2 linked regions of the Vulgatibacter sp. genome follow. The protein of the gene in region 2 interacts with the protein of the main gene of each other region in a pairwise test. Links are inferred from orthologs where the notes say so. Each region holds a gene or a part of one and is shown on either strand. Other genes may lie near its edges.

Evidence for each region.
Region 1: the proteins of hypB (region 2) and ACESMR_RS08950 interact in binary tests that used the Escherichia coli proteins (3 or more experiments, as listed by UniProt). The link is inferred for Vulgatibacter sp. from one-to-one orthologs.

Annotation. Positions count from the first base shown.
Region 1 is NZ_JAWLCN010000003.1:361,676-364,816, forward strand. Bases 162-2,992 are described here. They hold ACESMR_RS08950 (peptidylprolyl isomerase), read right to left. Parts: upstream 1,902-2,992; coding sequence 1,422-1,901; downstream 162-1,421. Other genes in these bases: ACESMR_RS08935 (SDR family NAD(P)-dependent oxidoreductase), read right to left, coding at 162-187; ACESMR_RS08940 (hypothetical protein), read left to right, coding at 337-459; ACESMR_RS08945 (MBL fold metallo-hydrolase), read left to right, coding at 466-1,353; rarD (EamA family transporter RarD), read right to left, coding at 1,974-2,891. In the rest of the region: more of ACESMR_RS08935, read right to left, coding at 1-161; ACESMR_RS08960 (FG-GAP repeat domain-containing protein), read left to right, coding at 3,123-3,141. UniProt on the Escherichia coli protein: Folding helper with both chaperone and peptidyl-prolyl cis-trans isomerase (PPIase) activities. Chaperone activity prevents aggregation of unfolded or partially folded proteins and promotes their correct folding.
Region 2 is NZ_JAWLCN010000001.1:624,306-627,482, reverse strand. The notes cover bases 311-3,177. They hold hypB (hydrogenase nickel incorporation protein HypB), read right to left. Parts: upstream 2,162-3,177; coding sequence 1,460-2,161; downstream 311-1,459. Other genes in these bases: hypE (hydrogenase expression/formation protein HypE), read right to left, coding at 2,510-3,177; ACESMR_RS02865 (hydrogenase maturation nickel metallochaperone HypA), read right to left, coding at 2,161-2,502; ACESMR_RS02875 (hypothetical protein), read right to left, coding at 835-1,368; ACESMR_RS02880 (NAD-dependent epimerase/dehydratase family protein), read left to right, coding at 311-825. Outside these bases: more of ACESMR_RS02880, read left to right, coding at 1-310. UniProt on the Escherichia coli protein: Involved in the maturation of [NiFe] hydrogenases. Required for nickel insertion into the metal center of the hydrogenase. Exhibits a low intrinsic GTPase activity, which is essential for nickel insertion.

The sequences.
Region 1 (3,141 bases), on a different replicon or contig from region 2:
GATCCGAGAGATCGGCGGTGCGGAGATCGACCTGCCTGCCCAGCGCCCGGGCCTGCGCCGCCACCTCCTCCAGCGCATCGACCGACGCGTGGGCGTGGAGGACGAGGTCGTAGCCAGCATGGGCCAGGGCGAGGGCGGTGGCGCGGCCGACGCGGATGCCGGCGCCGGTGACGAAAGCCTTGCTCATGGCGCCGCAGGATGCCCGAGAAGCGCCGCCGGTTGCACGGCAGAAAGCCGCACGGCGCCTGCTTGCTCGCCCGGAGCCCGGGCGGCGCGCGGTGCATGGCCGCCCCATCGCGCCCACCTTGAAGGACACCACGCGCAAGGAGGTAGACGATGGGTCTCTTCAAGAAGGCAGCAGCCGCAGGCTTCCTCAGCCGTTTCCTCAACAGGCGCCGGTCCCGGCGCTCCTACGGCTACGGAAGGCGCCGCGGCCTGCTCCGCCGTTTCCTCGGGTAGGGGCCGATGCATCGGCGCTACGAGCTCGCCGGTGGGGAGGCCGCCGGGGCGATGAGCGACGGCTCGATCTTCTTCGTGGGGACGGCCACCACGCTCATCCGCTTCGGCGGCTTCTCGATCCTCACCGACCCGAACTTCCTGCACCAGGGCGAGAAGGTCCACCTCGGCTACGGGCTCCATTCGACCCGGCGCACCGAACCCGCCTGCCAGCTCGAGGATCTCCCGCCCTTCGACTTCGTGCTCCTCTCCCATCTCCACGAGGACCACTTCGATCGCAAGGTCGAGCAGCGGCTGCCGCGCCACACCCAGATCCTCACCACGCCGAAGGCGGCCCGGGCGCTGGCGCACCGAGGCTTCTATGCCGTCGATGCGATGCACCCCTGGGAATCGATCGAATTCGCCCGGGGCGAGAGCCGGCTCCGCGTGACCTCGATGCCGGGGCGCCACGGGCCGATGGCCTTCGCCAGGCTGCTGCCGCCGGTGATGGGCTCGATGCTCGAATTCGGCCACGAGCGCTTCGGCCTGCTGCTCCGCCTCTACGTGAGCGGCGACACGCTGGTCTACGAGGCGATCCGCGAGATCCCCGAGCGCTTCCCGGGGATCGACTGCGCCCTGCTCCACCTCGGCGGTACGCGGGTGATGGGGGTGCTCGTCACCATGGACGGCAAGCAGGGCGTGGAGATGATGAAGATCGTCGAGCCGGAGATCGCGGTGCCGATCCATTACGACGACTACGACGTCTTCCGCTCGCCGCTCTCCGACTTCGCCGACGAGGTCCACGCAGCGGGGCTCGATGGCCACGTGCGCTGGATCCACCGGGGCGAGACGCTGCCGATCCCCAACCCGCTGGCGCGGACGCGGGAGGCGCACGAGGAAGAGACGCAGCCGCCCTGAAAATCGAAAACGCGCGGGCTGCATTCGCAGGCCCGCGCGTTCTCATGTGCCCAGCCGGGGAGCTGCGATTACTCGCACTCCTCCTCTTCGCCGTGGGCGTGGCCGTGCTCGAGCTCCTCGGCGGTGGCGGCGCGCACGTCGAGCAGCTCCACGTCGAAGGTGATGTCCTTGCCGGCGTAGGGGTGGTTGCCGTCGAGGGTGGCGGTCTCGTCGGTGAGCTTCATCACCGTGAAGCCCTGGGGCTCGCCCTCCTCGTCGTCCGACCAGATCTCCTCGCCCTCTTCCACGTCCTCGGGGAGGTCGGAGCGGGGCACCTCGATCACCATCTCGTCGTCGCGCTCGCCGTAGGCGTCGGCGGCCTTCAGGGTGACCTTGGTCTTGAAGCCCTTCTCCTTGTCCTGGAGCACGTTCTCCAGGCCCTCGGCGATCTCGTCGAAGCCGTGCAGGTACTGGAGGGGCGCGTCGCCGACGCTGCTCTCGAGCACCTCGCCCTTCGAATCGGTGAGGGTGTACTGCACGGTAACGACGTTGCCCTTGGTCGCCTTCATAGAAAGTCCTCTGCGTAACGCTGCAGGTTTTGCCGCACCATATACCCCGGCGCGCCGGAAGCGGGGGAAAGATCAGGTGCGCAGCACGGGCGGGGCTGCCGGCACCGGGGGGCGCCTGGCGAGGAGGCCGTCCGCGGCGTAGAGGGCCACCGCCGTCCAGATCAGGCCGAAGGTCACCGCGTGGCGCTCGGTGAAGGGCTCGCCATAGGCGAGGACCGCGAGCCCCAGCTGGCAGGTGGGGGCGACGTACTGGATGATCCCCATGGTCGAGTAGCGGAGCCTGCGGGCGCCGGTGGCGAACCAGAGGAGCGGGATCGCGGTGGCGGCGCCGGCGCCCACGAGGAGGAGGGCCTCCCCCTGCGTGGAGCCGAAGGCCCCGCTCGCCGGGACGAGGAGGAGCCAGGCCACCGCCACCGGGGTGGCGAGGCCGGTCTCGACGGCGAGGCCGGTGAGGGATTCCACCGAGGCCCGCTTCCGGAGCAGGCCGTAGAGGCCGAAGGTCGAGGCCAGGGTGAGGGAGACCCAGGGAACCACCCCCAGCCCGAGGGCGAGCCAGCCCACGCCGGCGAAGGCCACCACCACCGCGGCGAGCTGCAGCGGGCGCAGGCGCTCCCCGAGGAAGAGCCGCGCCAGGAGCACGTTGACCAGCGGGTTGATGTAGTAGCCGAGGCTCGCCTCGGTGACGTGGCCGGTGTTCACCGCCCAGATGAAGAGCAGCCAGTTGCAGGAGATGAGCGAGGTGGTGAGGGCGAGGAGCCCCAGCGTCCGCCTGCGCCGCAGCGCCGCCAGCAGCTCGGGCCAGCGCCTGCCCAGGGTGAGGAGCCCCGCCACGAAGACGAAGGACCAGGCGATCCGGTGGGCGATGATCACGCCGGGAGCGACGCCGCCGAGCAGCTTCCAGTAGGCGGGGAAGAATCCCCAGATCAGGTAGGCGCCGAAGGCGTAGGCGCCGCCGGCCAGGGTGGAAGCGCGCTCGGTGGGGTTCTGCATGGCTGCTCTTCTAACCCCCCGGAAGAATCGGCGCATCCTGCCACGGCACAGGCCCGTCACCCCACCTGCCGGATTTCCGGGTAGCTACCTGGGGCGTTCTGCCTCACATCTGCGGCACGAGGCTGGCGAACCTGCGCCTGGCGAGGCGATTCGACGGCGATCCGGCGTCCGGGCACGCACCTTGCGTCCTCCCGGGACCATCCCGGTTCCAGGAGGTACCTCGTGGTACGTGTGACGAAGGTCGCTCTGC
Region 2 (3,177 bases):
GCGGTGATCGACACCTCGGGCTACGTCCCCCGCGTCGTCCGACAGAGCGCGGCGCTCCTCGCAGGAAGCGTGGGCCACTACGTCTTCGTCTCCAGCCTCTCCGTCTACCCGGACCTCGTCACCCCCGACCTCGCCGAGGATGCGCCGCTCGCGGTGCTGGAGGACCCCGCCTCCGAAGACGTTCCGCGGGACTACGGCGCGCTCAAGGCTGCGTGCGAGCAGGTGGTGGAGGAGCACTTCCCGGGCCGGGCGCTACAGGCGCGCGCAGGGCTCATCGTCGGCCCCTGGGATCAGGTCGACCGATTCAACCACTGGGTGCGGCGCGTAGCGGCGGGCGACGCCTTCCTCGCCCCCGGCATGCCGCGCGATCCCCTGCAGCTGATCGATGTCCGCGATCTCGCCGCATGGCTGGTGGAGGCCGCGGCGCGTGGCACCGCCGGCGCCTTCAACGCCACCGGCCCGGTGCGGCCCCATCGCTTCGGCGAATTCCTCGGCACGCTCGGCACGGCGCTCGGCAGCGACGCGCAGCCGGTCTGGGTTTCACACGAGTTCCTGGCTGCCGAGGGGACGAGGCCGATGGACGGCGTGCCCTTCTGGATCCCGCCGGAGGCGCAGGGCTTCATGCGCCGGGACGTGCGCAAGGCGATCGCCCACGGCCTGCGCTTCCGGCCCCTCGCCGAGACGGCCCGCGACACCTGGGCCTGGCTGCAGCAGGTGCCGCAACCGCAGGGACGAAAGGTGGGCGTGCCCATCGTGAACGACCTCACCTCGGGTCGCGAGCGCGAGCTGCTCGAGCGCTGGGCGGAGCGGCACCGCGCGGGCTGAAGCGACGCTTCAGAGGAGGAAGCAGTTCCGCAGCCCGGCGTCGGTGCAGTCGTAGCCCGCGAGGCAATCGGTCAGCTCGGCGGTCGCATCGGCGTCGTCGGTGCAGATGCGCTCGCAGGTGGTGCGATCGAAGCCGGGGTTGCCGAGGGAATGACCGCAGTCGTCGTAGACGTGGGCGCAGGCCGCCACGCAGGCGGCGCTGGCGGGGATCGGGTTGCAGGCATAGAAGGCCTGCAGCGTGCACTGCACCACGGAGAAGCAGGCGATGGTCGCCTCGTCGATCGACTCGGCGTGGCAGGCCCTGTAGCAATCGCCGCGGTTCACACCGAGCGCCGCGCCGCAGTTCGCGAGGTGATCACAGGCAGCCTGGCAGCGCTGGCCGTAGCCGTCGTCCTCGCCGCCACCATCGTCACCACCGCCGCCGCCGGTTCCCGCGCCGCAGCCATGGCCGAGCTGGTCGCCACAGATCGGATCCGCTGCGCCACAGCCAGCGACCACGACGGCGAAGAGAGCAGCAGAGACGAAGGGGACGAGCTGGCGCATGCACGGCTCCCGAGACCGCGAGTACGAGCGCAGATTCGCATCGCGGCGCCAGTCGCCGATAGTGCGGGGAACCGCACCGGTCCGTACGCCATCAGCCCGCCCGGCGGATCCCCGACGCCAGCGCCCGCTCCTCGAGCCAGGCGACCCACTCGTCGATCCCCTGGCCGGTGGTGGCGGCGATCTCGATCAGCCGCGGCTCGGGCATCACCTTCGCCAGCCCCTCGCGGATCCGCTCCACGTCGACCTGCAGGTGGGGAAGGAGATCGCATTTCGTGAGCAGGACGAGATCCGCCGCCTTGAACATCACCGGGTATTTGAGCGGCTTGTCCTCCCCCTCGGTCACCGAGAGCGCCACCACGTTCACCGCCTGGCCGAGGTCGTAGATCGCCGGGCAGACGAGGTTGCCCACGTTCTCGATGAAGAAGAGATCGAGGTCCGCCAGCGCCACGTCGTGCAGGGCGTGGTGGACCATCTTCGCGTCGAGGTGGCAGGCGGTGCCGGTGGTGATCGACGCCGCACGGATCCCCGCCGCCGAAAGCCGCCGTGCGTCGTTGTCGGTGGCGAGATCGCCGCTCACCCCGCCGATCCTCGTCCCCGGCCGCGCCCTGGCGGTCGCCTCCAGCAGCGCCGTCTTCCCGGCGCCGGGGGAGCCCATCAGGTTCACGGCGAAGACGCCGTACTCGACGAAATGCGCCCGGTTGTGGGCCGCGTCGCGATCGTTGCCGGCGAGGATCCGCTCGTGCACCTCGACCGGCACCAGCTCGGTGTCGCCACATCCGCAGTCGGTACACATCAGGCCACCTCCAATTCGATTCGCTCGAGGAGAAGCTCGGCGCCCTCCACCAGGCGGGCCGCTCCGCCGCACGTTGGACATTGCAGGTCGCCACCCGCCTCGATCCTCCGGTCGCAGCCGCTGCAGCCCCACCGCGCCGCGCGCCCGTGGATCACCAGCGCCGTGTTGGCGCAGCAGCTCCCCGCCTTGAACGTCTCCCAGGCGGAGGCGAGGAGCTCCCGCTCCACCCCGGCGAGATCCCCCACCCGGATCTCGACCCGGTGGACCGCGGTGGCGTTCTGCCTGCGGACCTCCTCTTCGATCCGCCCGATGATCGCTTCGACGATCGAGTACTCGTGCATGGCCCCCTCAGCAGATCCGCGGCATCGGATCACCCTCGATCTCGGCGAGGAGCCGTTTGCCGAAGCCGGTGTCGAGGATCACGTTGCCGGGCCGCTCCTCGATGCAGGTGGCCACGATCGCCGCCTCGCGCCCCAGCGGATGGGCCCGCAGCGCGGCGAGGACCCGGTCGGCTGCCTGCGGCCGCACGCCGATCACCGCCTTGCCCTCGTTGGCTGCCACCAGCGGATCGATCCCGAGGAGCTCCGAGGCCGCCCGCACCTCCGCCCGCACCGGCAGATCGGGCTCGCGGAGCAGGATGCCGACCCGGCTCTTGCCGCCCATCTCGTGGAGCGCCGAGGAGAGGCCGCCGCGGGTGGGATCCTTCATCGCCACCACGTCCTCGCCGCCTGCAGCAAGCGCCGCGGCGACGAGCCCGTTGATCGGCGCCACGTCGGATCGCAGGTCGCCCTCGAGCGCGAGCCCGTGCCGGGCGGTGAGGATGGTGAAGCCGTGATCGCCTACGGTGCCGGTAATGATGATCCTGTCGCCGGGCCGCAGGCCGTTGTCGGGAACGGGCCGCTGCACGAATCCGACGCCGGTGGTGTTCAGGGCAATGCCGTCGAGTTCCCCCCTGCCCATCACCTTGGTGTCGCCGGTGACCACCGTCACCCCGGCCTCGTCCGCCGCCTCGCGCA